Regions from separate parts of the Dactylosporangium sp. NPDC051484 genome, predicted to be linked through region 1. Evidence: riboswitches for the same ligand, from Rfam matches in the RefSeq annotation. Region 1 holds a riboswitch; the other holds the start of a gene.

Region 1 (3,681 bases):
CGGTCATCCCCCCGTCGTTCGACGACGGCGCGGCGACCGTGACCGCCAGCCGGGAGAACCGGCTTGAGGGCGTGGTGGCGAAGCGGGCCGACTCGGTGTACCACGCAGGTGTCCGCACCACCGACTGGATCAAGGTGAAGCTCGAGGAGAGCTGCGAGTTCGTGGTCGGCGGCTGGCGGCCGGGCAAGCGCGCGCTGGGCGCACTGCTGGTCGGCGTCCCAGAGCCGGGCGGCCTCGCCTACCGGGGCCGGGTCGGTGGCGGCATCTCCGGCGCGGCGGAGCGGGCGCTGCTGGCCGCGCTCGACCCGTTGAAGACGAGCACAAACCCCTTCGGCGCATCGGTACCGCGGGAGGACGCCCGCGGCGCCGTATGGGTCGACCCGCACCTCGTGGTCGAAGTCAAGTTCGGGCACCGCACGCGCGACGGGCGGCTGCGTTTCCCGCGGTTCCTGCGAATCCGTCCCGACGTGTCGCCCGAGGAGGTGCGTGATGCCTGACCGCCTGCGGGTCGAGGTCGCCGGGCGCCAGTTGGAGATCTCCAACCTCGACAAGGTCCTCTACCCGAGGACCGGCTTCACCAAGGCCGAGGTCCTCGACTACTACACCCGCATCGCGCCGACCCTGCTGCCGTATCTCGACGGGCGCCCGCTCACCCGCACCCGCTATCCCGACGGCGTCGACGGCATCAGCTTCTTCGAGAAGAACGCCCCGGCCGGCACCCCGGACTGGGTGCGCACGGTGCGGCTGCCGGTGCCCGGCTCGTCCAGAAACCGCGAGAAGATCGACTTCATCGTGGTCGAGGAGCTGGCGACCGTCGTCTGGCTGGCCAACCTCGCCGCGCTGGAGCTGCACACGCCGCAGTGGCGGGTGGACGAGGACGGCCGGGCGCTCGACCCCGACCAACTCGTCGTCGACCTCGACCCGGGGCCGCCGGCCGGCCTGCCCCAGTGCTTCGAGGTCGCCCTGCTCATGCGCGAGCGGCTGGCCGCCGACGGGCTTGAGTGCGTGCCGAAGACGTCCGGCAAGAAGGGCATGCAGCTGGTCGTGCCGCTGCCCGGCGACGAGGGCGCGGACGAGGTCAGCGGCTACGCGAAGGCGGTCGCCGAGGGGCTGGCCGGCCGGCACCCGCGGCTGATCGTGGCGAAGATGGCCAAGCAGCTGCGGCCGGGCAAGGTGTTCATCGACTGGAGTCAGAACAACGCGTTCAAGACCACGGTCGCGCCCTACTCGCTGCGGGCCGGCGGGACCCCGACCGTCAGTGCGCCGCTGGCCTGGAACGAGGTCGAGGCCGGCGAGCTGACCGCCGCCGACCTGACCCCGTCCGTCGTCCTCGACCGGGTCGCGACGCTGGGTGACCTACTGCAGGGCGGCCAGTAGCCGGTCGATGTGCTCCTCGGTGGTACCGATGCCGAAGCTGGCCCGGATCGCCTGGGCGGGCGGCTGCTCGGCGCCGAGCCGGTCGGCGGCCTCGCTCAGAAGGCGGCGGGTGAGCGGATGGGCGCAGAACAGCCCTGTCCTGACACCGATGCCGTGATCGCGGCCGAGCGTGACGGCGAGCTCGCCCGGGTCGGCCCCGAGGACCGCGAACGACACGATCCCGACCCGATCGGCGTCGGCCGGGAAGAGCCGCAGCTCCTCGACGTGCGGCAGCCGCGCGAGGCCCTCGCGGAGCCGTCGCAGCAGAGCGTCTTCCCGCTGCTGCGGGTCGATCTCCCGCAACGACCGCAACGCCGTCGCGAGCGCGACCGCGCCGAGGAGGTTCGGGGTGCCGGCCTCATGCCGGGCCGGGCCGGTCGACCAGCGCACCGCGCCGTCGTCGGCCACGTGAGCGCTCGCCCCGCCGCCGGCCAGATACGGCTCCGCCGCGTCCAGCCAGTCCGCCCGGCCGGCGAGCACGCCCGCCCCGAACGGCGCGTAGAGCTTGTGGCCCGAGAACGCCACGTAGTCGGCGCCGAGCCCGGCCAGGCGCCCCGGGGCGTGCGGGGCCAGCTGCGCCGCGTCGACCGCGATGCGCGCGCCGAAGCGGTGCGCGACCTCCGCGAGCCGCGCGACCGGCCAGACCTCGCCGGTCACGTTGCTCGCCGCCGTCACGCTCACGAGCACGTTCGGACCTTTTACGCGGTGCAACGATCGCTCCAGCGCCTCGACCGCCTCCTCGGGGGACCCAGGCGCGGCGAGGCGCTCGGTGCGGCGCCAGGGCAGCAGGTTGGCGTGGTGCTCGCCGTCGAACGTGACGACCGTCGCGTCCTCGGGCAGCACCCGCGCCAGCAGGTTGAACGCGTCCGTGGTGTTGCGCGTGAAGATCACGGTGTCGTCTGGGCCGTGGCCGAGGACGTCCGCGACGGTCTCCCGGGCCTGCTCATACTCCCGTGTGCAGCGCTCCGACAGCGCGCCCGCCCCGCGATGCACGCTGCCGTAGTAGGGCAGCAGGTCGGCGACCGCGTCCGCGACGGCCCGCAGGCACGGCGCGGTGGCGGCGATGTCGAGGTTGGCGAAGTCGACGGACCGGCCGTCGCGCAGCTTGACCTCGCTCGGCGACAGGATGGCAGGGGGCAGCAACTCGGACATGGGTCACCCGTTTCGCTCGCGCTTGCTCGGCACACCACGTGCCGAACCGGGTCATCACCCGGGGCACCCCGCCGCGAACGCGAGGGTTGCCGGCCAGCAAGCCGGGGCTGTGCGCTGGCACTCATGACCTGAGCAGACCGTACCGCAGATAAGGTTGCGTCATGAGCGAACTCCCGCCGAGTGGGACGCCGGACTCGCCCGCCTCCGGGCCACCGTCCCCGGAGACCGGTGCGATCCCGGCCTCGGGCGGCGGCGCCTCGGCGGCGCCGAACAGCGCGCCCCCGGCGGCGGACAGCGCATCGTGGGCCGCGTCGAATAGCGCGCCCCCGGCAGCGCCGAATAGCGCGCCCCCGGCAGCGGACAGCGCATCCTGGGCTGCGCCCGGCAGCGCGTTCCCGGCCTCGGGCGCCGGTGCCTGGGCGGCGCCGAACAGCGCGCCCCCGGCGGCGGACAGCGCATCGTGGGCCGCGCCGAATAGCGCGCCCCCGGCAGCGGGCGCCGGCTCCTGGCCGGTGCCGAGCGCCGGACAGTGGGGGCGGCCGGCACCGCCCCCGGCGCCGACGTCGGGCCCCGCGCCGTGGGAGTCCGCGGAGACCGGGCCGGCGCCAAGCCCGTGGAGTTCGCCGTCGTCGCCGGCGCCGAGCCCGTGGAGTGCGCCGTCCTCGTCGTCCTCGCCATCCCCGGGCGAGCCGGTCGGGCCGCAGGTGCCGGCCGGGTCGCACCCGGACCCCGGCCGATACCAGGGGTCGCCGTTTCCCGGAGCCGGACCGAGCGGCGCCGTGCCGCCCGGCGGGCCAATGATCCATGCCGGGTCAACTGGGTCAGCTGGGCCGGCCGGTCCCTCGCCGTGGCCGTCGGCGCTGCCCGGCATCGCGGTGCCGAACGTGATCGCGGCGGCCGAGCCGAGCACCGGCCAGCAGGAGTACCCGACCGCCGCCCTCGCCCTGGCCGCCGCGCCGCCCGCCAAGCGCTCCGACCGGCGCCGGCTGTTGACGCTCATCGGCGTCATGGGGTTCATCGCCGCGTGCGGCGTGGCCGTGCTCGCGTTCTTCGGCGTCAGCGGCGGCTGGACGGCGCTGTTCGTCGGCGTCGGGTCCGCCGTCATCCCGGTCC
Region 2 (3,681 bases), 150 kb from region 1:
ACCTCGACGTGCGCCTTGTCGAGGTTGTCAAAGCGGGGCAGGTCGAGCTGGACGGTCCCGGCCGGCACGTCGCCGTCCAGCGCCAGGAACACGCGCCGCTCGACCCACGGCGGCGGCACCACGAAGCTCATGTCGTGCTGGTATCGGCAGTTCTCCGGCAAATCCGGCAGGTCCGCGCGCAGCGCGGCGTTGCCGATCTCGAATGCCGCGTCGATCGCCGCCGGGTCATCGGCGCGCACCTCGACGATCTCGAGTGGGTAGTGGGCCATGCCACCAGAGTCGCCCGCGCCACGAGGGCCCGGCAATCCATTTATGCCGGTGACCATTCGGGAGGAGGTCCGGGAAAGGTCCGGAAATTGGTCGAGAGGACGCTCGCCAACACCTCCGGTGTTGTGGTCGCGGGCTCACCGAGAAACCGGCTCGAGCCTCGCGGCGACACGTCCTCCCGCACGGAGCATCCTGGCGCTCGGGTCTTAAGGCGTCAAGTCCACTACCGAACGCACGGCGCGGCACCAGTTACGCTCGGTGTAGATCATCTCCACCAATCGGACGATCCATCCCTCGTCCAAGCGCGGGAGCGCTCCCTCAATCTGAACGCTCGGTAATCGCGTAACCCGAAAAAATCATCCGAGCAGACCGGCCTCCCGCGCCGACTTCAGCGACGGCTTCACCCGGTGGGTGGGCCCGACCCGGTCCGCCACCGCATCGAGGGTCTTGAGCCCGTCGCCGGTGTTGAAGATGACCGTCTCGGCGCTCGGGTCGAGCCGGCCGGACTCGACGAGCTTCTTGAGCACCGCGGTGGTCACGCCGCCGGCCGTCTCGGCGAACACGCCGGTGGTGCGGGCCAGCAGCTGGATGCCCGCGCGGATCTCGTCGTCGTCCACGTACTCCATCCAGCCGCCGCTGCGGCGCACCGACTCCAGGGCGTAGACGCCGGCCGCCGGGTCGCCGATGTTCAGCGACTTGGCGATGCCGCTCGGCTTGACCGGGGTGATCTCGTCGACGCCGTCGTGCAACGCCTTCGCGATCGGGTTGCAGCCGGCCGACTGGGCGCCGAAGACCTTCCACGGCGTGTTCGGCACCAGCCCGATCTCGACCAGCTCGGCGAACGCCTTGTCGACCTTGGTGAGCAGCTCGCCACTGGCCATCGGAATGACCACCTGGGCCGGGATGCGCCAGCCGAGCTGCTCGGCGACCTCATACCCGAGCGTCTTGGAGCCCTCGGCGTAGAACGGCCGGACGTTGACGTTGACGAACGCGGTGTCCTCGAACTCGTCGGTCTCGGTCAGCTCCGAGCAGAGCCGGTTCACCTCGTCGTAGGAGCCCTCGATGGCGACGACCTGGCCGCCATACACCGCGGTCATGACGACCTTGCCCGGCTCCAGGTCGGCCGGGATGAACACGGTCGACGGGACGCCGGCCCGGGCCGCGTGCGCGGCGACGGAGTTGGCGAGGTTTCCGGTGGAGGCGCAGGAATACCGCGTGAAGCCCAGCGCCCGTGCCGCGGTCAGCGCGACGGAGACGACCCGGTCCTTGAACGAGTGGGTCGGGTTGGCCGAGTCGTCCTTGACCCACAGCTGGGCGGTGAAGCCGAGCTCCTTGCCCAGCCCGTCGGCCTTCACCAGCGGGGTGAGCCCCGGGTCGAGCGTGACGCGGGTCTGCGGGTCGACACCGACCGGCAGCAGCGGCGCGTAGCGCCAGATGTTCTTCGGTCCCGCCTCGATCTGCTCGCGGGTCACCGACGCCAGCGCGGCGGGGTCGTAGCCCACCTCGAGGGGGCCGAAACACTCGTAACAGGCGTGCTGCGCGGCGAGCGGGAACGTGGCCCCACAGCCCCGGCACACGAGGTTGCGGGCCGGGGAGTCGGTGAAGACGCTGAGCGTCGAGGTCATGGCGGAGGCCTTCCTCTCATCTTTCCCAAGCACACGGGCGTGCACCGGGACGGATTTGGCACCTACCGCGGCGGACCTCAACATCGAGACACCATTGAGACGCCGCAGGGGTTGCCGGGGCTTCATCGGGCCGTATCCCTCTGCCCCTCTGGATGAGGTATGCAATTGTGGTCGTGCGCTTCAGCTGAGTGTAAGGGGCACCACCGGCGCCCGGGTATGAGTCATCTCACGACATGGGCACGGCTAGCGTTTCACCCATGCATCCGATCGCGGCCGACTGGTTTTCGCGGCGCACGTCGAGCTGGCGGGACTGGCCCGCCGACGGGCTGCTCGACGCGAAGGGCGACACGATGGTGAGCGTCGTGCTGCCCGCCCTGGACGAGGAGCCCACGGTCGGCGAGATCGTGACCGGCATACGGACCCTCGGCCCGCTCGTCGACGAGCTGGTCGTGGTCGACTCCGGCTCGGTCGACCGCACCGCCGAGGTCGCCGCGGCCGCCGGCGCCACGGTCCACCACCGCGACGACATCCTGCCGGCGACGGGCTCCCGCCCAGGCAAGGGCGAGGTGCTGTGGAAGGCGCTCGCGGTCACCAAGGGTGACATCGTGGTGTACGTCGACGCCGACCTCACCGACTTCCGCCCGCACTTCGTGACGGGCCTGCTAGGCCCGCTGCTCGACGACCCGGGCACGCTGATGGTGAAGGCCTTCTACGACCGCCCCCTGCTCGACCTCTCCGCGGCCGGCGGCGGCCGGGTCACCGAGCTCGCCGCCCGCCCGCTGCTCAACGCGCACTTCCCGGAGTTGGCCGGTGTGGTGCAGCCGCTGGCCGGCGAATACGCGGCCCGCCGCACCCTGCTGGAGTCGCTGCCGTTCGCCGCCGGCTACGGCGTCGAGACCGGCCTGCTCATCGACACCTTCCGCGGCCACGGCCTGGACGCGCTGGCCCAGGTCGACCTGGGCCAGCGCACCCACGGCCACCAGGACACGGCGGCCCTGGGCCGCATGGCCGCCACCATCGTGCACACGATCAACGCCCGCGTGTCCCCCGGCCACCCACTGTGGCCGACCCTGACACAGTTCGAGCGCCATGATTCCGCGGTCGTACCGCGGGTGACGCCCGTCGCCCACCCAGACCGTCCCCCGATGCGGAGCATCCCCGGCTACTCGCCCGCCTGATCCCCGTCCCGGCTCCTCGGCCACAGCTCACGAGTCGGGCACGAACCGCCACAGCTGGGTCGTGGCGGTGCCGGCGCCCGCGACGGCCAGGGCCAGGGCCGACCACTGCGTGGCGAGCAGCCACCACGGAGTGTCGATGATCGCGACCGGGGCGTCGCCGGTGAGGGAGCCCACGACCAGCGCGGCGGTGACCAGGAGCATGAGCACCAGCAGCAGGACCGAGATCAGGCGGAGCACCCACACGCCCGTGCGTCCGGTCAGGGCGGCCAGCACCGTGCTGCCGCCCGCGATCGTGGCGGCGAACGCGGCCGTCACCGCGCCCAGCAAGGTGAAGATCCGGGCGGTCTCCGCCTCGATCGGGCCCCTCGTCAGGTCGGAGCTCTCCGCGAAGTGGGTCCACTGCGTGAGGTGCGCCTGGTCGTAGTAGAGGCCCGCCGCCAGGGCGGCGAGCCCCACGACCAAGACGCACGCGCCACCGAGGGCGGATCTCCGCATGGACGAGCACCCTACCCGCCGGTAGGGTGCCGGCCGGCGGCGGTCAGCTCACCACGTCCTTACGCAGGAAGCGCCACCAGGCGATGGAGAAGAACAGGGTGGCGTAGGCCAGAGCC

Evidence for each region. A riboswitch is a leader RNA that binds a small molecule or an ion and turns the genes downstream of it on or off. The one in region 1 is predicted to bind S-adenosylmethionine.
Region 2: it holds a riboswitch for S-adenosylmethionine, as region 1 does, so the genes downstream of both, thrC (threonine synthase) here and AB0367_RS13810 (aminotransferase class V-fold PLP-dependent enzyme) in region 1, are expected to answer to the same signal.

Annotation. Positions count from the first base shown of each region.
Region 1 covers NZ_JBFAZX010000006.1:183,284-186,964, reverse strand. Annotated here, with positions in the region: gene ligD (non-homologous end-joining DNA ligase) at 1-497, shown strand, start outside; gene ligD (non-homologous end-joining DNA ligase) at 490-1,377, shown strand; gene AB0367_RS13810 (aminotransferase class V-fold PLP-dependent enzyme) at 1,357-2,568, opposite strand; SAM riboswitch class IV at 2,582-2,697, opposite strand; gene AB0367_RS13805 (hypothetical protein) at 2,690-3,478, opposite strand; gene AB0367_RS13800 (PrsW family intramembrane metalloprotease) at 3,366-3,681, shown strand, end outside.
Region 2 covers NZ_JBFAZX010000006.1:331,794-335,474, forward strand. Annotated here, with positions in the region: gene AB0367_RS14480 (GNAT family N-acetyltransferase) at 1-269, opposite strand, end outside; gene thrC (threonine synthase) at 624-1,892, opposite strand; SAM riboswitch class I at 1,906-2,051, opposite strand; gene AB0367_RS14490 (glucosyl-3-phosphoglycerate synthase) at 2,150-3,070, shown strand; gene AB0367_RS14495 (hypothetical protein) at 3,098-3,565, opposite strand; gene AB0367_RS14500 (ABC transporter permease subunit) at 3,609-3,681, opposite strand, start outside.